2 regions of the Oceanobacillus sp. FSL K6-0127 genome follow, and region 1 is predicted to be linked to the other one. Evidence: riboswitches for the same ligand, from Rfam matches in the RefSeq annotation. Region 1 holds a riboswitch; the other holds the start of a gene.

Region 1 (11,758 bases):
TATTTATCGTTCTGATATACAAAAGAAGTGGTTATCTGAAGGGTTTTTATCGACATAAGAAACGTAAAAGCAAAAAGTGATTGATGTATATGAATCAGCATATTATATATGGTATGATACTATAATAGAGATAGATGATGTTCAATAAACTATCAGTATGTCATTGGGAGTTCGGTTGATTTTCCCGTAACAGATGTAATAAACTTATGTTATTCTTTATTTTGAACATGAACTTTAGGAAGGGGGAAATGAAATGAGTGAATCAGACAAACATTCACGTTTAAACAAATTTGAAAAACGCAGAAAAAACACAAAATTAATTTCCATTTTCCTTATCGCTGGTGCACTTCTCATCATCATATTGCTTGGTATGTGGTTATTTGGCGGTGGCGATGATGAAACTGAAGAGCAAACAGGAAATAATGAAAATGAATCCTCAGATTTTCTAATCACGGAAGAGGATGAGGAGGACGCTGAGGGTAATAATCCTGAACAGGAAGAAAGCGAAAATGATTTAGCTTCAGACGAGGAAGCTGAAAATGAAAATGAAGAAAATAATGCTGATGAGGAAATTGAAACAGAGTCCGCTGAACCTTCAGATGATAATGTTGCAGAAGCATATACTGGGGATTGGTCACCTGTTGGAACTGAACAAGAAGGTCCACATACAACAACATTTGATGAAGGCTCACAAGATCGAATCGAAATGCGAAGAGCAATTACACAAGCTACTGGTTTAACCGGAGATGATATGATTGAATGGTGGATTGAAAATGGTGGCGATCAAAAGGTAATTGCTACTGTATCTGACACAGCAGAAACGGAAGTATTTCGAGTATTTCTATCGTGGGTTGATAATGAAGGATGGCAGCCTACGAAGGTTGAAATTCTAATTGAAAATGATAAAAAATAGAAGTAGATTGATGGAGGATATAGTATGACAATCGGAATTATTGGTGCAATGGATGAAGAAGTTGCACTATTATTAGACCAGATGACAGAAAAACAAGAACAAACAGTAGCAAATTGCTTATTTGTTCAAGGGAAATTACAGGATAAATCTGTAGTTCTGTTAAAATCAGGGATTGGGAAAGTGAATGCGGCAATGGCTACTACCATCATGCATGAACGTTTTGCACCAACACATGTTATTAATACAGGATCTGCTGGCGGTTTTGCTAGCAATCTGGAAGTGGGAGATATCGTCATTTCTACTGAGGTTGTCCATCATGATGTTGATGTAACTGCCTTTAATTATAGCTATGGACAGGTGCCTGGACTACCTCCAATGTACAAGGCAGATAAAACGTTAGTTGAAAAAGCAGTAGCTGCAGTAAAAAATATGGATATAAATTGTGAACAGGGAATTATTGCAACTGGTGATTCGTTTATGGAAGATGCCGAGCGTGTTGCATTTGTTCATGAAAAATTTCCGACGATGCTTGCTTCAGAGATGGAAGCAGCAGCTGTTGCACAGGTTTGCCATCAGTATAACAAGCCATTTGTTATTATTCGTGCATTATCTGATATTGCCGGAAAAAAATCGTCCATCTCGTTTGATCAATTTCTTGAAACAGCGGCTAAAAATGCAGCCCAGCTCATTATCGCTGTAGTTAAGAGTTTATAAACGAGAATTAAATAAAAAGCAAAAGCCCAGAGACAATGATAAATTCATGTTTCTGGGCTTTTTTATCATTTGGAAGCCTTCCAAATTAATTATTGCGCTCTTTTCGATAGTACTCATGAAACACTTTCATGAGCGCTCTTTTTTCAATTCGTGAGACATAGCTTCGTGATATGTTTAGCTTTTTCGCGATTTCTCGCTGTGTCATTTCGTTATAGTCATTTAATCCATAGCGATAAACAATTACCTCTCGCTCTCGTTTATCGAGAACAGAAAAATACTTTTGCATTTTGGCGATCTCCATATTCAATTGGATGTATTCAATTACATTATCATTCTCTGCCTCAAGAATATCAATTAGACTGATTTCATTGCCTTCTTTGTCTTGACCAATTGGATCGTGCAAGGAAACGTCTTTTTTCACTTTTTTTAATGCGCGAAGGTGCATCAATATTTCGTTTTCAATACAACGAGCAGCATATGTTGCCAATTTTGTTCCCTTATCTGTTGAGAAGCTTTCGACCCCTTTTATAAGACCAATGGTTCCAATTGAAATTAAATCCTCCATATCCTCACCAGTATTCTCAAACTTTTTTACAATGTGAGCAACAAGTCTTAAATTATGTTCAATAAGTTTGTTTCTGGCTGTTTCACTTCCATTTTGCATTTCCTCGATGTATTTCGCTTCTTCATCAGAGGGTAATGGTTGCGGGAATGCATGGTTTTTTACATAAGAAACAAAAAAGAGGGCTTCCTTAATTAGAAGAGCAAGCACAGATAAAATCCCGGACAAACGCAATCACCTCCTAAGTGAACAGTCTGCTTCAAGATTGGGCTTTTGCCTATATAACATCTTTATGACTTAAAGAGAGGATTCGTGTCTGTCCACGAAAATTTGTTATGGAAACAGGCTTTTTAAGGTTTTAGTTGATTTGATAACGGACTTATTCATCAAATACTTTGTGAAAAGATAAAGGTTGGTTTGTAACTCGTACCTATATTACATACTAGCGATAAGATTAAAAAAACGTTCATCGCATCCAATAAATGGGTGCAGTAGGTGGTCAAGAGGATTGGATTATTGGAGTAGCACAGGAGCTAGCAAAGCAATAGATTTTGACGATATAACTTTGGAATGAGCACGTTACAATAAATAGTTTCATATAGGTCAAATGAACGTCATCTTACGCTAAATATCTAACTTTTGTATTAAATTCAAAAAACAGAGTTGACATGATTCGTTACCAGGTGTATGATGTGAACAATTCCTATTAATTGAATATGATTTTTCTTATCAAGAGTCAGGGGAGGAACTGGTCCTACGATCCTGCGGCAACCGTTACAATGATGTAACAAGGTGCTAATTCCAGCAAGCAAATGCTTGAAAGATGAGATGAGTGATTTAGAACCTCTTCCTCATCAGAAGAGGTTTTTTCATTTGATTAAAAACCAAGTAATATCATGGGAAAGATTATATTGCGATGAATAGGTAAATTTGAAAAGGGAGCGAAGAAAATGGGTGTAACAAAAACAGATAGCTTGTACAGAAAGGATTATTTTGGAAGGCTTCAGGAACTAAAGAAATATGCACCAGATGCGTTCGAGTCATTTTTTGCTTTTAATAATCGAGCATTGGCTGAAGGGGAATTATCCGTAAAGTTAAAGGAATTAATTGCAGTTGCTGTGGCACACATTACTGGATGTCCGTATTGTATTGATTTACATGTGAAAAATGTCAAAAAGCAGAAAGCAAGTAAGGAAGAGGTGGCAGAGGCGATTTTCGTTGCAACAGCATTAAAGGCGGGATCAGCTGCGGCACATGGAGTAAATGCACTAAATGCTTACGATGGAAATAGTGACGAGGAATTGTATAAAGCATCGTATTTCAACCGAATAAAGGAATTTTCTAAGTTGAACGATGAAACCTTTAAGGCATTTTTAAATTTTGATCACCATTCCATAAAAGCAGAAAACTTAAGTGAAAAAGAAAAAGAGTTAATTGCAGTTGCTTGTGCACATACAACAGGTTGTGCGTATTGTATTAATTTGCATACGAAAAATGCAAAAAATACAGGAGCAAACTTAGCAGAGATTTCTGAAGCAATTTTTGTTGCTGTAGCACTGAAAGCTGGATCGGCAATCGCACATAGTGTAAATGCCTTAAACGCTTTTGACGAGTAGTATTGTTTCTGATAATCGTGCGAGCAGTAAAGCCATATCTAAGCAAATTTATAGGAGGAGTGTTCCAGTTGGAAAAACAAATTCATCTGAACGGCTTTGTACAAAATTCACCATCGCCTCATTCCATGGGGTTATGGAAACATGAAAAAGATAAGGGGGCTTTTCATAATCGAATTCATTATTGGACAGAAACAGCGCAAGTGTTAGAGCGAGGAAAATTTGATGCCGTATTTATTGCCGATGTGCTAGGCACGTATTCTGTTTATGGTAGTAATCATGATGCTGCAATTAAGCATGCTGTGCAATTGCCGGCACATGATCCATTAATGCCAATTGCAGCTATGGCAGCGGTCACAAAGCACATCGGATTCGCTCCAACGATTTCAGCAACCTATGCCCAGCCATACGCACTTGCACGCCAGCTTTCAACACTGGACCATTTGACCGAAGGAAGAATTGCTTGGAATGTAGTCACATCGTATTTAGAGAGTGAGGCAATTAATCTGGGCCTGTCAGGTAGATTGCCTAAAAATTTACGCTATGACCGTGCTGATGAATTTCTTGAAGTCGTTTACAAGTTATGGGAACACAGCTGGGAAGACGAAGCGGTTGTTTATGACAAGGAGACGGATACCTTTGCAGATCCTAAAAAAGTACATACGATCGATCACACAGGTGAATTTTATCATGTACCTGGTCCACATTTGACGGAGTCATCACCACAACGGACTCCAGTACTTTTTCAAGCTGGTGCTTCTTCGAGAGGAAGAGATTTTGCAGCCAAACACGCTGAAGCAGTTTTCACAAAGGGACATTCACTGGAAGCAATGAAAAATTACGCTGCAGATATTCGAAAACGTGCAGTAGAGCAGGGAAGAAATGCAACGGATATTCGTATTTTTCCAATGGTTCTTCCCATTATTGGTTCTACAGAGGAAGAAGCATTTGCTAAATACGAGAAATTAAAAAGCCTTGTTAGTTATGAGGGGACAGCTGCATTGCTTTCTGGGCATACAGGTATCGATCTATCTAAATATAATCCGGATCAGTATTTAGATGATATGGAAACAGAAGCAGTACAGGGGAATTTAGACATGTATACAAAGGATCCCCAAAAAAGGTGGACACTTCGTGAGGCACTTCAAAATCATGGTCTAGGCAATGGCACGGCAAAATTTATTGGCACACCAGAACAAATAGCAAATAAATTACAGAAATGGGCTGTTGAGGCTAACGTAGATGGTTTTAATATTGCACAATCGTATTCATTAGAAACTTTTCGGGAATTTGTTGACCATGTTGTACCTGAATTACAAAGGCGAGGAATATATAGAACAGATTACGAAGGTAATACATTAAGAGAAAATCTTTTTGAAACCAAAAGTCCATATTTGCCCAACAATCATCCGGCAAGAAAATTGAAATTACATGTATAAGGTGTGATGGTATTTTTAAATTCTTATACTTACATTCAAAAACCAAGCACATAGTGTTTTTACTACGATTAATTAGCTGATAATTCAGAGAAAGGGGTCAGTGCATGCAAGCTACCACATTATATACATGGATAGGTTTTTCACTCTTTCTTGTGGTTATGCTTTTTCTTGGTTATATTGGCGCCAGAAAAACGAAAAATGTCCGTGATTTTGCAACTGGAGGAACAACGTTAGGACCAGTCATCTTAGGCCTATCTTTTGCTGCAACCTATTTGAGCGCTGCAACCTTTCTAGGATATCCAGGATGGTCTTATGACTGGGGTCTATCTAACTTATGGCTTTTCTTAGCAATGATAGGTGGCGGCCCAATAGGAATGCTAATGGTTGCAAAAAAGGTAAGAAAGTTGAATACCAAACAAAAATCACTATCATTACCAGACTGGCTTGGCGATTTTTATAATAGTGATATTTTGCGAGTGGGAACAGGGTTAATTTTACTTTTTAATATTTTTTACATAGCTGCGCAATTTGTAGCTGGTGCAAGGATATTTGAGTATCTGCTTGGTATGAATTATTCAACAGGTTTGATTCTTATTACGGCTATTGTGGTGTTATATGTGTTTGCAGGTGGCGCACTTGCGGATATCTATACAGATGCTGTACAGGTAATTATGATGGCTATTGCTGGATTAGCAGTATTTATTTCAGGGATTGTTATATTTTGGGATGGGGGAGTCACTGCAACTTTTGCAGGTATTGTTGATAATTTAGCTGCGCAGGATGGTAACCTTGTTAAGGTTTTTAATCCGGAATCACTACATTTTTATTCAATCGGACCGGTAATAGGTGCCATAACAATCCAGTGGGCTTTTGCCTCGGCACCCCATTTATTTAATAAGGTATTGGGTTTGAAAAGAGAAAGTGATTTAGGAAAAATGATTTTAGTTTATGTTATAACAGCTTCCCTATGTGTGTTAGTACTGTTTGGTGGATTGTATAGCAGAGTAGCTATTGGTAGTGGAACAGAAACAACTGACTTAGCCCTTATGGAGTATATCGCATGGGCATTCCCAGCAATTTTTGTTGCGATATTTGGTGTAGTTATACTTGCTGCAGCTATGTCAACGACTGATGGGTTATTTGTATCGATTTCAACCGTATTTGCTAATGATATTTTTCTTAAATTTCTAGTGAAACGCGGATATGTAAATGTGAGTGAAGAAAAGGCGCAACAAATCGCTCTTCTCATTAGCAGATGGAGTGTTCCACTAGTCGGATTAGCAGCATTTCTGCTTGTGCTTAACCCACCAAGGTATATGGGGGACGTCATGTGGATTGGGATTTCAGGTGTAGCAGCGGGGACCCTCGGTCCAATCTTGTATGCTGTTTATGCTAAAAGGAAAGTATCTCCACGCGCAGCAGAAGGATCGATGTTTATTGGATTATTATCATATCTTATCTTATATTTTGGCGGGATCATCCCCAGTACAATGTCTGCCGGTGCAGTAGCAACATTTATTGGAATCGCAGTCATATTGATTTTGTCAAAAATCTTTAAGGAACCCGACCAAGAATATGAAAGTATACAAGAAGCAAAGTGAATGGATTAGAGAATGGGGGAGAAGCGATTGTTTGTTAATGAAATGTTAACAGTTTGGCTATATGGTCTAATTGCTATATATGCTATTGTTGGTTTTTCTCTTTGGAAATGGTACTTTGGAAAAGATTAACCTTTTCTTTAAATAACAAATTGCCCTGGGATCTTTGATAGAGCCTAAGGCAATTTGTTGTATGTTTGCAGTTTGAATGTAAATTAGTCCTTACTGATTCTAGATCTACACACTTAGATTATACTTAATCGAACAATTTCGTATTGCGATTTCCTTGTCACTATGCGGGTGTTTCTTATCTTCTGTGATTTGATACTTCTCAAGCCCTTTACCAGCAATGATAATAATATCTCCAGGTTCACTCTTGTCGATAACAAGGCTTATGGCAGCCTTTCGATTCGGAATGCAGATATAATTATTGTGCTTCATTCCTTGTTCCATATCCGTTAAGATAGCATTAGAATCCTCATATCTTGAGTCATTAATTGTTAAAATTACAAAATCAGCTACAGATGCTTTCTCAGCCATAATGGGACGTTTCGATTCATCTCGATCTCCGCCGGTACCAACCACTAATAGAATACGATTCTGCTTAAATGGTTGGACAGAAGCGATTACTTTTTCTATCGCATCTGGGGTATGTGCGTAGTCAATGTAAATTGATATTGGTGCTTCAAGGTCGAGCTTTTGCATTCTGCCATTTATGTGGGCTATATTAGCGAGTGAGCGGACTAACGTTTTTACAGAAATCATTGTTTTACTATATACGGTTGCGATTGCAGCTACTACATTATATACATTAAATTCGCCAATTAATTTTGTAGTGACGGGAAAATTCCCTTCTGGAGATCCTAATGTAAAGCAGGTACGGTCCTCATAGTAGATAATATTGGTTGCTCGAAAGTCAGCTTCGTTATAAATGCCGTAAGAAATTACTTCAAATGGTGTCATGCCATTATATATCTCATACCACGGATCATCCCGATTTAGAATAACATTTTTTTCTTCTGTCAAATTATTTCCAAGCTGCGCAAAAAGGAGACCTTTTGTGTAGCCATACTGCTCCATCGTCTTGTGATAGTCAAGATGATCCTGTGAAAGGTTTGTAAAAGTTACTACATCAAAATTAACTCCACGTTGCCTTCCTTGTGCGAGACCATGAGAAGATATTTCCATAACTATGTGACCCATTCCGTGCTCGGCTACTCTATGAAGTATTTTTTGATTCGTTAGTACATCACATGTGGTGTTATCACTTTCTACGGATTCATTTAGAAGATCAATTCCATTTGTACCAAGCAATGCAGCTTGCTGATTATTCTTTTCAAGTAACTGCTTAATTAGTGTTGTGACTGTTGTTTTACCATTTGTTCCAGTCACACCGTACACAGTCATTTTGTTTGAAGGATAATGATAAAACTTATTTGCAAGAATTGCCAGTGCTTTTGCAGTATCTTTTACAATAACTAAAGCAAACTTTGTAAGGTCAATAGGAAGTTTTTCTTCTGCAATAATAATTGTTGCTCCATTATGAATGGCTTGTGAATAATAAGAATGACCATCTGATCGGAAGCCTCTAATACAAACAAATAATGATTCTTTTTTAACTTTTCTGGAATCCTGTTCAATGGAATGGACTTCTTCTGGTAGTGCACCATATATTGATTTTATTTTTAAGCTGCTTAGTAACTCGTAAGTATTCAACGTGGAAAACCTCTCTATTCAGTGTTAACAAAACGAATAAATTCATCTAACCATAGGTATTCCCGTTTCTATTATTTTTTAATCGAGAATTTACATATGAAGCAGGAGAGGAAATTAAAAAATGGATCATCAGCTTGTGATGATCCATTTTTTAAAATTTAATTCTTTATCAATACGAATAAGATTTATCTTTATTCTTTATCTTGTTCAAATTTCTTTCTTAAATCGTCCTGTATACTGTTTTTAGCGAGAGGTACCCCATTGTAATATGCAGAACGATTAACCATCAACGCTGATAAAGGTGCTGTGATAAACAGAAATAGAATGGCTAGCAAAACCTTTCCGTTGATTATACCTGTCGGAATGAAATAGATGAACGTAGCTAGCATCAATGTGACAACCCCAAGGGTTGAACTTTTACCAGCAGCGTGCATTCTACTATATACATCCGGAAGGCGAATGACACCAATTGCGCTTAAAATAGTGAAAAACGTACCGATTAAAATGAATATGCTCGTAATAATCTCAATCACGGTCAAAGACAGCACCTCTTTCCATGAATTTTGACATGGCCACCGTTCCAACAAAAGCCAGAATACTTAACACAAGGATAATGTCGGAGTATGCAATGGTTTCTTGAAGGATCATGATAATCCCGATAAAACCAACTAATGTTACTCCAATACAGTCCAATCCAAGTATTCGATCTTGAGTGGAGGGACCTTTAATTATTCTTATTAAGAACAGAACCAAAGAAATTGATAATACTAAAAGTGAAAAATAAAGAATAACTTGAAACATTATTTCGTCACCTCCATGATCGCTCGTTCAAATGAGTTACGAATTTGTTCGATCATATCTTCCTTATCCGGTACATCGATAGAGTGAATATAAATAGTCTTTCCGTCGCTTGAGAAATCCATTGATACAGTACCAGGTGTCAAGGAAATAAGTGCAGCAAGTAAGGTTATTTCAACATTCGTTTCTAATCTCGTTTCTACTGCTACAATTCCAGGCTGATTATTAAGTTTTGGGCTTAGAACAATTTTAATGACATCAAGATTAGCTTTAATGAGCTCGATAATGAAAAGCATGATCAACTTAATAATTGCCCACACTCGATTCATATAAAAATTAAAAACAAGAAAACGGCGCAGGATGAACAATATAATAATTCCTATTATGTATCCAAAAAGAAAACTAGTAGCCGTGTAACTATTCTGTAGAAACATCCATGTAACGGCAATTATTATATTGACTAAAATTTGGAAAGCCATAGCAACTACTCCTTCAGAACAGATTCAATATAAATTGATGGATCCATGATTTGTTCAGCTACTTGTAACGAATATTGGAAAATAGGCTCAGCAGCAATACCTAAAATGATTGTTAGTGCTACGAGAGGCGCAATTGGTAATAAAAGTTTACCGATAGGCAGCTTTGATTGTTCATTTGTATGTTTTTGTTTTCCCCAAAAAGCATAACTAAATATCTTCATCATAGAGAAAAGGGTTAGTAAACCGACTAGTAAAGCAACACCGGAAATAATATATTGTTCTTCCTGAAAACCAGCTAAAATAATCGGGAACTTACTGAAAAAACCACTGAAAGGCGGAATACCAGCAAGTGAAATAGCACTAATAAAAAACAACCAAGATAATACAGGGTGCGTTTTAAGCAGCCCACCCATTTTCTTCAAATCCGTTGTACCAGTAACTCGCTCAGCAGCTCCTGCAAATAAGAAGAGAGCGGTTTTCACAATCATATGATGTACAATATAATAAATTGCACCGGCAACTGCTAGAGGGGTGAAGATTCCAAGTCCCATTACCATATAGCCAACCTGGCTAATGATATGATAAGAAAGTATTCGTTTGAAATCGAATTGAGAAACTGCACCTAACACTCCAAACAACATTGTAAATCCAGCAATTGTAACTATAACAGCTTTATGTGTATAGCTCGGTTCGTGGTAGAAAACCAATGTGAATACACGAATAATAGCATAAATACCAACCTTTGTTAGCAAGCCTCCAAACAGGGCAGCGATAGCAGCAGGTGGACCGAAGTATGATTTTGGAAGCCAGAAATAAAGTGGGAATAAGGCTCCTTTAGATGCGAATACAATAAAGAACATAATCGCAATGACATTTACCACTCCAGTTTGTTCAAGTTCAGCAATTCGTTCCGAAATATGAGCCATGTTTAGTGTGCCTGTCACAGAATATAGCCATGCAACTGCAACGACAAATAGCGCTGAGGCAAAAACATTTATAATGACATATTTAAATGACTCACGAAGCTGATATTTTGTCCCACCGTTAACAATAAGAGCGTAAGAGGACAACAGCATTACTTCAAAAAATACAAACAAGTTAAATATATCACCTGTTAAAAAAGCACCATTTACCCCAACCAGCAAGAAAAAGTAGAAAGGATAAAAGTAAAACTTCTCACGCTGTGGTGTAATGGTTTTAAATGCAAAGAATAAACAAGCTGCACTTAATAGACTGGTAAGTAAGATCATTAATGTTGCAAACATATCAGCAACCAGTACAATACCAAATGGTGCAGACCAATTTCCTGCTTCTAAAACAATAATCCCATTCTGATAGACAACAATTGCTAAATAGATTGACAGCAACAGCATCCCAACAGCAGTGAACCCACTCACCACTCGCTGAAGGCGATGGTGTTTTGGGAATATAATTAATACAGCTCCGATAATAAATGGAATAATTATCGGAAGGATAATTAAATTATTCATCAGCAGATCCCCTTAATTCTTCTAAATCATCTGTCTTATGTTCTTTATACGTCCGATAAGCCATTACTAAAAGAAACGAAGTAACTCCAAAAGCAATAACAATCGCTGTTAAGACGAGAGCTTGTGGCAATGGGTCTGTATAGGCATCGGCATCTAAATTTAATAGTGGTGGTGCACCACGCTGAAGTTCTGACATCGTGATCAGTAGTAAGTGCACACCATGAGATAACAGTAAAGTTCCTAAAATAACGCGTATGATACTTCTCGACAAGAATAAATAGACACTTACGGTAAAGATGATACCTATTACAATTGACATTAGTACTTCCATTATTTATCATCCTCCGCAATTGCTAAAATAATTGTTAAGGCAGCTCCGACTACAACGAGATACACTCCTAAATCAAATGGGAGTGCAGTCGTTAATTCTACCTCG
Region 2 (11,758 bases), 450 kb from region 1:
GCAAGATATGCAGCCCCTGCATGTAAGGAAAATAGCCATCATAAATAGCTTGCGCTGTATTTGATTTGAGTTTTCCGCCAAGTCCGTAAGATACAAGACAAAAAATTCCCAAGGTTGAACCACTCGCAGCAGAAAATTCATACCATGAGAGATTTTCATTCGTATCTTTATTTTTTTCAAACCATGACGTTAACCGTGGAATTCTTTCTCTTAACTGTACATGCTTATGAACCTGTAAATCTGCGTATAATCCTTGGAGTTTGAGAAGCTGATTCTGGATTTGTTCAAAGGATGCTACATCTCTTAATGTTTCTTGACATGTTTGAACTAACTCCGCAAGATAGCCTCCATCAGCTTGATCATCTCGCAGTTCATAATAATTTTTCATTGGATTCATAGGCGTTAAAGCATCCTTCATCGCTTCATGCAACATACGGAAATCCTTAGGATCAAGCGAAGTGCTTCGATCACAAAGATTATCCAAATAATCACTAATTGTTTGATACGCAACAATAAAACGAACTGCTTTTTTCTCTCTTTCTCCAGCAAGCAGTGCATAAACACTTCCACCTTGACAGTGAAATCGTTTATCTTTTATGCTAGCAAGAGCTTGGGTGCGCAACTCATCATTCGGTATCTGCTCTGCTCTACGCTTCCAGTAATTCATTTCCTCATCAACCATTGGAAAGATTCGTTTAAACACGATTCTTAGTAATGTAATCGCATTTTTTGGTACCTTTGTCAATCTATTTCCTCCATTCCAATTGGTGAAATTTGCTATACTAATTATAGCATCATATACAATAGGAAAACAAAAAACAAGGGGATGTAAACATGATTGAGCCTTACAAAAATATTTATCCAACCATTCACGAAACTGCTTTTATTGCAAAAGATGCTGTAATAAATGGAGACGTTACGATTGATGAGGAATCTAGTGTTTGGTTTAAAGCAATTATCCGCGGTGATGTTGCGCCAACTCGAATTGGGAAACGGGTTAACATCCAGGATTTTTGTATGCTGCATCAAAGCCCAAATAAGACACTTCTCATTGAAGATGATGTCACAATCGGTCATCAAGTTACCTTACACTCTGCTATCGTTCGGAAAAATGCCTTAATTGGAATGGGATCGATTATCTTGGATGGTGCGGAAATCGGAGAAAATGCATTCGTTGGTGCAGGAAGTCTTGTGCCACCCGGAAAGAAAGTACCTCCTAACACTTTAGTAATGGGGAGACCGGCAAAGGTTGTACGCGAGCTATCTGAAAAAGATTATGCGGAAATGGAACGGGTTCGTACATCTTATGTAGAAAAAGGTAAATATTATAAGGAAAATACAAATATGGGACATTAATCAGTTAGGGGCTTGAAATAATAGATCAAGCTCCTCTGTTTATCACCCTAAAAGACCAAAGAACTCAGACCTCAACGCTACAATGACAAGTGTGGAAATAAATATAACTTGACTGAGCGTAAATAGATAATCATTTTTCCCTTCTAGGTATTTCCACTCCATGTATGCTCGAAACAATTCCTGTATACCAGTGAAGATCATGCCAAGTAAAAATAAATACAGCGTAACATCAGAACTCGAGGAAATAGTTGTATAAATGAAATAAAATCCAGCACCTATGTATGCAATGACAGCTATTAATCGTAACCTTTTATCATACTTTTCATGTATATCGTTCACATAATTATTAGAAAACCATTTTGGACGCTTCACGTGCAATAATATTCTCATGATCGAATTAAATATAAAAATAATAAGTGAAAGCACACCTATTAATATGACAATATCCAGTAGTAGACCACTATTATCTTCATAATAGTACATGAGCATTCCTCTCTTTCTAGATTATAAATCGTATGCTAGCCCAAACTCCATCAGCTAAACAAAAAGCTGCACAACTCAATAAGAGCTGTACAGCTATAATATTATTTTGTCAATGCGATTAACTCATCAACTTTATCTGTTTTTTCCCATGAAAATGCAACATCCGTTCTACCAAAATGACCATATGCTGCTGTGTTTTTAAATATTGGCTGACGAAGGTCGAGCATCCGAATAATTCCTGCTGGGCGAAGATCGAATAATTTGCGAACCGCAGCTACAAGTGTTTCCTCGCTTACCTTTCCAGTACCAAATGTATTAATCGCAATGGATACAGGCTCTGCTACACCAATTGCATACGCCAATTGAACCTCACATGACTTCGCAAGACCTGCAGCAACGATGTTTTTTGCAACATAGCGAGCTGCATATGCAGCAGAGCGATCTACTTTCGTTGCATCCTTTCCACTAAATGCTCCACCGCCATGTCGTGCATACCCACCGTATGTGTCTACGATGATTTTACGACCAGTAAGTCCTACATCCCCCTGTGGTCCCCCAATTACAAAACGACCAGTTGGGTTAATGAAATACTTTGTGTTTTCATCCAAGAGATCAGCAGGTACAACGGCACGAACCACATGCTCAATCATATCTTTTTCAATTTGTTCAGTAGTGGTATCTTGGTGATGCTGTGTAGATATAACGATTGTGTCGATTCGGATAGGCTGATCATTTTCATCATATTCTACAGTAACCTGTGTTTTCCCATCCGGGCGCAGGTAATCTACAATTTTTTCTTTTCTTACATCAGCAAGGCGCTTCGCTAATTTATGCGCTAATGAAATCGGTAGTGGCATAAGCTCTTCGGTTTCATCACAAGCAAAACCAAACATTAACCCTTGATCTCCAGCACCTATTGCATCAATTTCATCCTCGCTCATTTTTCCTTGGCGTGCTTCTAGTGCGGTGTCAACACCGCCAGCAATATCTGCTGACTGCTCATCAATTGCCGTCATTACAGCACATGTTTCCGAGTCAAAACCATATTTAGCTCGAGTATAGCCAATTCCTTTTATCGTTTCTCTTACAATAGCAGGAATATCTACATATGTGCTTGTCGAAATTTCCCCCGCTACTAACACTAATCCAGTTGTTACAGTTGTTTCACACGCAACTCGTGCATTCGGATCCTTTTTTAAAATTTCATCTAGGATAGCATCTGAAATTTGGTCTGACATTTTGTCTGGATGACCTTCTGTTACTGATTCTGAAGTAAATAAACGTCGATTTACAGCCATTAGGCTAAACTCTCCTTTATTGTATGTTACGGATCTCTAATTTAAATGTTCTACATATATTATTCAAAGTACCTTCAAAAGGTAAAACTTTTCCCACTGACCAGGTCAATCGCTTTTCTATGAATATCATTTTATATATAACTTCTCTATAAAAAACAAAAAAGCCTTTCCTTCAAAGACATGAGGAAAGGGTATACTGGCCTTTCGCTCTTATTGTTCAAGGAAGTGTTCCTTGCATCAGGTTAGCACCAATTCACATCATGTGATGGTTGCTGGGTTTCATCGGGTCTGTCCCTCCACCAACTCTGAATAAGAGTATCCGTTCAACCTTTAGATTAACGAAAGTAGCTGTAGGTGTCAACTATTTTCGGATGGTGGGCTATTATATATTTTTTATAATTTATTTTTAAATAGTATGGACTAATAATATAAATGTGTTATACTAATAAGCATCTTAAGAAAATAAAAGTTGTCATAAACGTATAAAATCCTTAAAAAGGCAGGAGATAATGACATGAAAACGGTGGAGAGATCATTAATTAAAGAGTTAAATGAACACAATAATATGCATATTAATTTGTCGGTAGCACAATTAGTAGAAAAAATTTTACGTTATCAAGAAGGAAGTCTTACTTCTACGGGTGCAATTCGAGCAACTACTGGAAAATATACTGGGCGTTCTCCCGAAGATAAATTTATTGTAAAAGATGAGGTTTGTGCAGATTTTGTTGACTGGGGAAAGGTAAACCGTCCAATCGAAGAAAAAGTATTTGATAATCTTTACAGAAAAGTAATAGATTATTTAAAAGAAAAAGATGAACTTTATCAGTTTCAAGGGTTTGCTGGTGCGGATAAAAATTATCGCCTGCCAATTCAAGTCATCAATGAATACGCATGGCATAATCTTTTCTCACGTCAATTGTTTATCACGCCAACAGATGAAGAGTTAGAAAATCACCAAGCAGAGTTTACTGTTGTTTCTGCTCCAAATTTCAAAGCAGATCCAGCTGTCGATGGAACAAATTCGGAAACATTTATCTTAATCTCCTTTAAGAAACGTGTTGTTTTAATTGGAGGTACTGAATATGCCGGTGAAATAAAAAAATCTATCTTCTCAGTGATGAACTACTTGCTGCCAAAGCGAGATGTTTTGTCCATGCATTGCTCAGCAAATGTTGGTCTAGAAGGTGATGTAGCCCTGTTCTTCGGCCTTTCCGGCACAGGAAAAACAACATTATCCGCTGATCCTTACCGCCGTCTAATTGGAGATGATGAGCATGGCTGGAGCCCGAATGGCGTGTTCAATATTGAAGGTGGATGCTATGCAAAATGTATTAACCTATCGGAGGAAAAAGAACCCCAAATTTTCAATGCCATTCGCTATGGTTCTGTACTCGAAAATGTCGTTTTAAATGAAAAATCACGAATTCCTGATTATGATGATACGACATTAACAGAGAATACGCGTGCTGCATACCCGCTTGAGAATATTGATAACATTGTGTCACCAAGCGTTGCTGGTCATCCAAATACAATCATCTTTTTAACAGCGGATGCTTCTGGGACACTGCCGCCAATCAGTAAATTATCGAAAGAACAAGCAATGTATCATTTTCTAAGCGGCTATACGAGCAAACTTGCAGGTACAGAGCGCGGAGTAACAGAACCGCAAGCAACTTTCTCAGCATGCTTTGGTTCTCCTTTTCTACCTTTGGCACCAGCAAAATATGCTGAAATGCTAGGTGAAAAAATTGATATGTACAATTCAAATGTGTTCTTAGTTAATACTGGCTGGACTGGCGGATCTTACGGTGTTGGAAACCGTATGAAGCTATCCTATACGCGTGCAATGATTCACTCTGCTCTAGAAGGCGAGCTGAATTCAATGGAAACTGTAAAAGATGAAATTTTCGGATTAGAAATTCCAATGCATGTTCCAGGAGTTCCAGATGAAGTACTCATTCCGAAAAAAACATGGAATGATCAAACAGCATATGAGGAGACGGCAAAATCACTAGCATTAAAATTCCATGAGAATTTCAAGAAATTCAATAATGCAAGTGATGCAATTAAAGAAGCCGGCCCGGTTTACCAAGGGTAATAATTCTGTTTACTCATCCCAAAAGGATTTTATTTATATGAGTGGAGTCAGTATCAGCAACATGCTGATAGCCAGCCTGTTTTTATGGGCTGGCTTTTTATGTTCCTCCCTCCAATTTTTACTTATAACCGATAGATCGATTTCCCCCTTTGACTATAACTGTATATTTCGGATTTTTGCTCCATTTTACACACGCTATTCTATTGCCCAGGTTATTAGTCCAGACCCATGCACTAAGGCTCTGTAACCTTAAATTCCCGCACCACTATACTTAAATCTGCAGTTTCAAAACCTTTACTATTCCCTCTCGCCCTCACCTCAACTAGGCATTCACACATTTTCCAGTTTCGCATAAACTGTGTTGATAAATGATCACGTATTCTGAAAGGAACGAAACGTATGAGAGAAATTAAATTGATTGCTGTTGTAACAGTTGTTTTCCTCATTTTCCTTTCTGCTTGTAATTCAGCGCAGACAACTAAAATCAGCTTAGCAGAGGTCACTCGCTCCCTCTTTTATGCACCACAATATGTAGCGCTCGAGAAAGGTTTTTTTGAGGAAGAAGGACTGGAGGTAGAACTTCAGACAACATGGGGTGGAGATACGACAATGACGGCACTTCTTTCTGGTGGAGCGGATATCGCGCTCGTCGGATCGGAGACTTCCATCTATGTGTATGCACAGGACTCTAAAGATTATGCGATTAACTTTGCACAGTTAACCCAGACAGACGGGACATTTTTAGTGGCAAAGGAGCCACAACCTGATTTTGAGTGGGAAGATTTAGAGGGTAGTAACTTTTTAGGACAGCGTGTTGGCGGGATGCCACAGATGGTTGGTGAATTTGTATTAAAGAATCATGGCATTGATCCACATGCGGATTTAGATCTCGTACAGAATATTGATTTTGCCAATATCCCTGGAGCATTTTCATCTGGTGATTATGAGTATGTCCAGCTATTTGAACCGACCGCTAGTATTTTAGAGAAAGAAGGTCAGGGACATATTGTTGCATCCTTTGGAGAAGAATCCGGTACAGTTCCATACACGGTATTCATGACGAAACAGAGCTTCATGGAAGAAAATGACGAGGCAGTTGAGAAATTCACCCGTGCGATTTATAAAGCTCAAGACTGGGTCGCGGAAAACAGTGCAGAAGAAATTGCTGAAGTTATTGAGCCTTATTTTGAAGACACAGATCTGGATATGCTTGCTGCATCGATTGATCGTTATAAAAGCCAGGATTCCTTCGCGGTCGATCCAATTTTAGATGAAGAAGAATGGGAAAATTTAAAATCAATTATGGATGAAGCTGGTGAGCTTCCAGCAGATGTTCCATACACTGATTTAGTGAACACAGATTACGCTGAAAGAGTTATGTCTGATTAAAGGAGGAGATTTTGTGTCATTTCTGACGTTGGACCATGTCTCCCATCATTACTTTTCTAAAGAAAGCTATACAAAAGCAATTGACAACATTTCCATAGCGGTTAAAGAAGGTGAGTTTATTTCCCTGCTTGGTCCGAGTGGCTGTGGTAAATCCACGCTCTTATCCATTATTGCAGGGATTATCCAACAAACAGAAGGTACGGTTTCACTTCAAGGGAAATCAACTGCCGAATCTGAGATGGAAATTGGCTATATGCTTCAGCAGGATTATTTATTCCCATGGAAAACAATCCTGGATAATGTCTTACTTGGACCGAAAGTCAATCATACGCTGTCAGATGAACTGAAGAAAAAGGCGATTCAGCTATTAAAAGAGGTTGGACTGAAGGATGTTGAGATGAAATATCCGAGTGAGCTTTCTGGGGGAATGCGTCAACGTGTAGCATTAGTCCGCACTCTGATTAATAATCCAAAGATTCTGTTGCTTGACGAACCATTTTCTGCACTGGACTACCAGACAAAGCTTAACTTAGAGGATTTAGTTTCCGATTTGTTAAAAAGCTATCATAAAACAGCGATACTCGTTACCCATGATATTGGCGAAGCAATTGCAATGAGTGATCGAATCTTTATGATGAATGCCAATCCTGGATCCATCGCAAAAACTTATGAAGTTCCAATCGAGCTTCGCAATGAAGTACCATTTCTAGTAAGAAGACATCCAAAATATCAACTTATCTTTGATAAAATATGGGATGCTCTTGAATCAAAAGAATCACAGCAAAAGGTGGTGGATATTCCAGATGAATGATCACCACTTATTTGAAAATTACAAACGTGGATTAAAACGAGAGAAAAAGATAGTGCTCTTTTGGCAGCTTACCATTCTCCTTTCATTTTTCTCACTTTGGGAAATTGCTAGTCGCCTGTACTGGATTGATCCGCTTCTTTTCAGTTCACCAAGCAGCGTATTTGAATTACTTGTCACACGATTTGCAAATGGTTCGATTTTCAATCACTTACAAGTAACCTTGTTTGAAACCATTCTCGGGTTTATTATAGGGACAATAGGTGGAATTCTCATTGCAATCTCACTATGGTCATCTGCACGATTTGCTAAAATTATGGGTCCCTATCTCGTCGTACTAAATGCAATGCCTAAGGTTGCATTGGGACCAATCCTCATTGTTGCACTTGGTCCTGGTTATTTATCCATTATTGCAATGGGATTTATTATTTCTGTTATTGTCACTACACTCGTCGTCTACTCTGCTTTTAACGAAGTGGATCCAAATTATGAGAAAGTGCTCCGAAGCTTTGGAGCAACAAGATGGCAATGTTTTAAGGAAGCAATTTTTCCAGCGGCAATGCCAGCAATGATTTCTACCCTTAAAGTAAATGTGGGACTTTCTTGGGTAGGTGTTATTGTTGGGGAATATCTTGTTTCCAAGCAAGGACTTGGCTATTTGATTATTTACGGATTCCAAGTATTTGATTTCACCCTTGTTATGTCAAGTCTCGTTATTATTGCGATACTGGCAGCTATTATGTATAAGGTTGTGGAGAAATTAGAGCGATGGTTAATTCGCAATCGAAACACATAGCAAGTTTTGCTGTGTGTTTCTTATTTTTTGGGTTCGTTAAAGGGATTCTTAGAAAGTGTATTTTGCTTTCTAAGAATCCCTTTATATTTTGGCGTGCAAAGCTTTAGGCGAATGTCTTAGTTGCACTAATGCAGATAAGATCTGCCTATAAAAAAAAGATCAAACCATCTGATTTAATCTTCTTTTACTTGACTTTATGATGTTTCAAATAATCCATACAGTTTTCCAGTACGCCATCCTTCATTATAAAACTATATTTCTTCATTTGCTTTACTCTATTCGGGATAAATTTTAACAAAACTGGCCCTTCTGTTTCATAGTAGGTTTCTTGCTTTTTAAGCTCGTCCACAATCGCATAATAGACATTTTTTACGACAATATCTTTCCGACCATTCACCTTATATTGACCAATATAGCTTATCTCCTGAACTTTACCACCAGTTTCTTCCCTTACTTCTCGAATAGCAGCATCACACGCTGTTTCTCCTTCTTCTACCTTTCCACCCGGGAATTCCAATCCTCGTTCCCGATGCTTCGTCAGCAACCAATTTCCCTTGTATTTACAAATTACCCACACATGCTTAGGCTCCTGAGAAAAAGGATGATCGTCAAAGGAAAGCTTCACTTCATTGTTGTAGTAGTCTCTAAATGTTATCAAGTCATTCAACTGCCTTCTATTGTACGAAGTTCAAAAGTCCGGTAAAAATGACACATCGAGAACAGAGGACTCTCGACTAAAAACCGACACGTTCTGTGTTGTGTCGAACGCTGAAGTCATAACATCCTGTGTAAGCCCGGTACGGCTACTTCGTCTCCTCGAATTTCGACGCATAGGATGTGCTAGTGCCAGCATTGCAACACAGCTTTTCGATGGGGCGAGTAATTACAGTCCCAAGACGGGACTATACCCGACCCCGGTCTTTTTATCCTTCTTTTGAACACGTTTATACGTAAAACTGATGATAGTTAACATCTGTTATTTTCCAACCGTTATCATAGGTAAATTCAAACTCCACCTTATAATCACCATAAAGTTCTGTTGTGTTCTCCTGTATAACCTTAACGGTCGAAGCATCTACTGGTATCATATCATAATCATTTTCTTCTATAAACCATGGTGGCGTTTCAGTTGGTAAAATATACATCCCATCCGATTCTTCCAAGTAATAAAATTCAACATAGTCTTGGGCTACTTCTTTTGTAGTAACTTGCTCAAATGCCCCTAATAACTCATCTTTTGTCTGGAACCGGATAACTCTATAATCGTTATCCACATCTTGAACGAGAATATCCATAAATGTATTGGTCAGCGAAACGACATTCTCATGTGTTAAGGTTGGTTCCTGCTGGGCAATAGGTTTCTCCTTCATTTGATAGGATATCATTTTCTGTTGGTTTTCAGCATTTACATGCTCTACTTCTATTGGATTACCGAACATAATAATACATGTAAGGATTGCAATGGTTAAGCTCCACTTTAATACGCTATGCCGCTTTTTTCTCATATAAAAAGCCTCCCTGTTTTATGAATAGATTAGTTATGAAAAAATGTTTCGTGGTAAACTATTCCTTTTTTTCAAGAGGCCTAAACACATTTATTGGATTGTTCAAAAAATCTGTTGAAAAGGACACTTTTTAAAATTATATTCCATTGCTTGTCTACATATGATTATCTCCTAAAATTCCCATTCCTTCAATATGAGAGCGGCTTTGTTCATCTCCAAGCTTATAAATCATTTCAAAAACCTTTGTCATGCTATCATCATAAGCGTCATTCGATTTATCATTGTGATAAAGCATGATTGGTACATGCGCACGTACATACGTATCCAATCCAGCCTTATCCATATTATCTAGCTTTGCTCGCAGCATTGTTACTTCCTCTGTTGTAGCATAAATTGTATAGTCATCATTATTCCCATAACGTACTTGTGAAATTTCACCTGCTGGTATACATACATAATACTTTTGTTTTTCCATAAGACACCTCCTACCATTAATTTGTCTCATCTAAAGAAAATTAAACAAAAAAAGAACATCTCCAATACGTGCAGATGTTCTCTTCGAAATCCAGCTTATGGTCGCTCCGGATCGGCGTCATCAATCGTTCCTTCTGTATATTTTGTTGGATTAACTTCTGTATCTACGATGTCATCCTCTGCTTGACGATTGCTTTTTTCTTTTACAATCGTTTCATCAATAGTTTTATCAAACTTGCGCAAGTACTTAGCAGCAAAGTCTTTTCCCCCTAAACCAAATGCAAGTCCGAATGCCAACGCAAGGCCACCAAGAATAAGGATAAACGCTGCATTCACAATCGCTGAGGCAATCCCTAATTGTGTTAATGCCATAAATCCTGCGAGCACAAGAATCGAATACTTCGCAAACGCAGTAAGCAGGTTAGCAGCTGGACCATCAAGTAGATTAACCAGCACTTTTTGAACGATGTTCGCTAAGATAACCGAAACACCTAATACGAGAACTGCTGCAAGCACATTCGGTAAATACGCTGTTATTGCTGCTGCAATTCCCACTAGGAAATGAAGCTCTATCAGATTTAGTGCTTGGACCGTTAAGAAAAAGACAATTAAAATTTGTACGATATACCCTGCAATTGCTGAAGGTGTCATTCTGTTGTCAGAAATGCTTTTTCCACCAATATGCAGTTGTGAAGCTAGCCGGTTGAAACCTAGACGTTGTAAGTAATTTTCAACAAATCCACCAATTAGTTTTCCTAACCAGATACCTACAAGAATGAGGGCAATGGCTATCAATATACTCGGAATCATCGTCATAACCGTATGCAGCATAGCAATTGCTGGGTCCGTAATACCTCTTAGCTCTAATTGTTCCAATGCAGCAATCGCAATTGGAATCATAATGACAATAAATACGACTTGCCCTACAAATGCTGCAAAGCTTGTTCCTTCAAAAAGCCTGGAAAGTTTTAAACGATTCATTAGCTTCTCTGAACCAACAGCTAGAAAGAGATTTGTAACAATGTTTTTCACTATTTTTGCGACAAACCAACCAACAGCAAAAATAATTGCAGCAGCAACTAACTTTGGAATGAATACAAGAATGGAAGATAGCAGCCCACTAAACGGCTCTGCAACTCCTTGAATATTTAGTGCATCCAGTACACCTGGAATGAAAAGTAATAGTAATAAGTAAAAGGCAATATTGCCGAGTGTATCTATATATTTTTTAATTTCCGATTCTGTTTTTGCGATTTTCAACTTGAAAAACAGATGCTGCAAGTTAAGCTTTTTACTGCCCTGAACAATAAGCCATCTAGCAATGCTAGCAATAATCCACGCAAACAGAAGAATTAACGCTGCAGCTAAAACTGCTGGGATTATACTCAGGAACGTGGATATCAAGTCAGAAAGTGGATTTGCAATCATATTCAGATTAAGCACATTAAAGAACAAGATAAATACAATCAAGAGAAGTATGTAATATACGACTTTCCCAATTACCTTCTCTGATTTTATTTCTTTATCACTCATACGAAACTTATGAAT

Evidence for each region. Region 1 has a riboswitch for S-adenosylmethionine ahead of MHH64_RS13035 (carboxymuconolactone decarboxylase family protein). Riboswitches for the same ligand answer to the same signal wherever they lie in the genome.
Region 2: it holds a riboswitch for S-adenosylmethionine, as region 1 does, so the genes downstream of both, metK (methionine adenosyltransferase) here and MHH64_RS13035 (carboxymuconolactone decarboxylase family protein) in region 1, are expected to answer to the same signal.

Annotation. Positions count from the first base shown of each region.
Region 1 is NZ_CP150287.1:2,638,464-2,650,221, forward strand. It holds gene MHH64_RS13020 (YrrS family protein) at 254-913, shown strand; gene mtnN (5'-methylthioadenosine/S-adenosylhomocysteine nucleosidase) at 938-1,627, shown strand; gene sigK (RNA polymerase sporulation sigma factor SigK) at 1,713-2,417, opposite strand; SAM riboswitch class I at 2,913-3,019, shown strand; gene MHH64_RS13035 (carboxymuconolactone decarboxylase family protein) at 3,140-3,805, shown strand; gene MHH64_RS13040 (LLM class flavin-dependent oxidoreductase) at 3,874-5,241, shown strand; gene MHH64_RS13045 (sodium:pantothenate symporter) at 5,346-6,842, shown strand; gene MHH64_RS13050 (UDP-N-acetylmuramoyl-L-alanyl-D-glutamate--2,6-diaminopimelate ligase) at 7,077-8,555, opposite strand; gene mnhG (monovalent cation/H(+) antiporter subunit G) at 8,747-9,088, opposite strand; gene MHH64_RS13060 (Na(+)/H(+) antiporter subunit F1) at 9,081-9,356, opposite strand; gene MHH64_RS13065 (Na+/H+ antiporter subunit E) at 9,356-9,832, opposite strand; gene MHH64_RS13070 (Na+/H+ antiporter subunit D) at 9,838-11,322, opposite strand; gene MHH64_RS13075 (Na(+)/H(+) antiporter subunit C) at 11,315-11,653, opposite strand; gene MHH64_RS13080 (Na(+)/H(+) antiporter subunit B) at 11,653-11,758, opposite strand, start outside.
Region 2 is NZ_CP150287.1:2,183,660-2,195,417, reverse strand. It holds gene MHH64_RS11035 (tetraprenyl-beta-curcumene synthase family protein) at 1-682, opposite strand, end outside; gene MHH64_RS11030 (gamma carbonic anhydrase family protein) at 835-1,356, shown strand; gene MHH64_RS11025 (DUF4181 domain-containing protein) at 1,399-1,839, opposite strand; gene metK (methionine adenosyltransferase) at 1,941-3,137, opposite strand; SAM riboswitch class I at 3,345-3,453, opposite strand; gene pckA (phosphoenolpyruvate carboxykinase (ATP)) at 3,652-5,238, shown strand; gene MHH64_RS11010 (ABC transporter substrate-binding protein) at 5,638-6,627, shown strand; gene MHH64_RS11005 (ABC transporter ATP-binding protein) at 6,641-7,438, shown strand; gene MHH64_RS11000 (ABC transporter permease) at 7,431-8,231, shown strand; gene ytkD (RNA deprotection pyrophosphohydrolase) at 8,416-8,889, opposite strand; gene MHH64_RS10990 (hypothetical protein) at 9,176-9,736, opposite strand; gene MHH64_RS10985 (hydrolase) at 9,891-10,211, opposite strand; gene MHH64_RS10980 (mechanosensitive ion channel) at 10,307-11,758, opposite strand, start outside.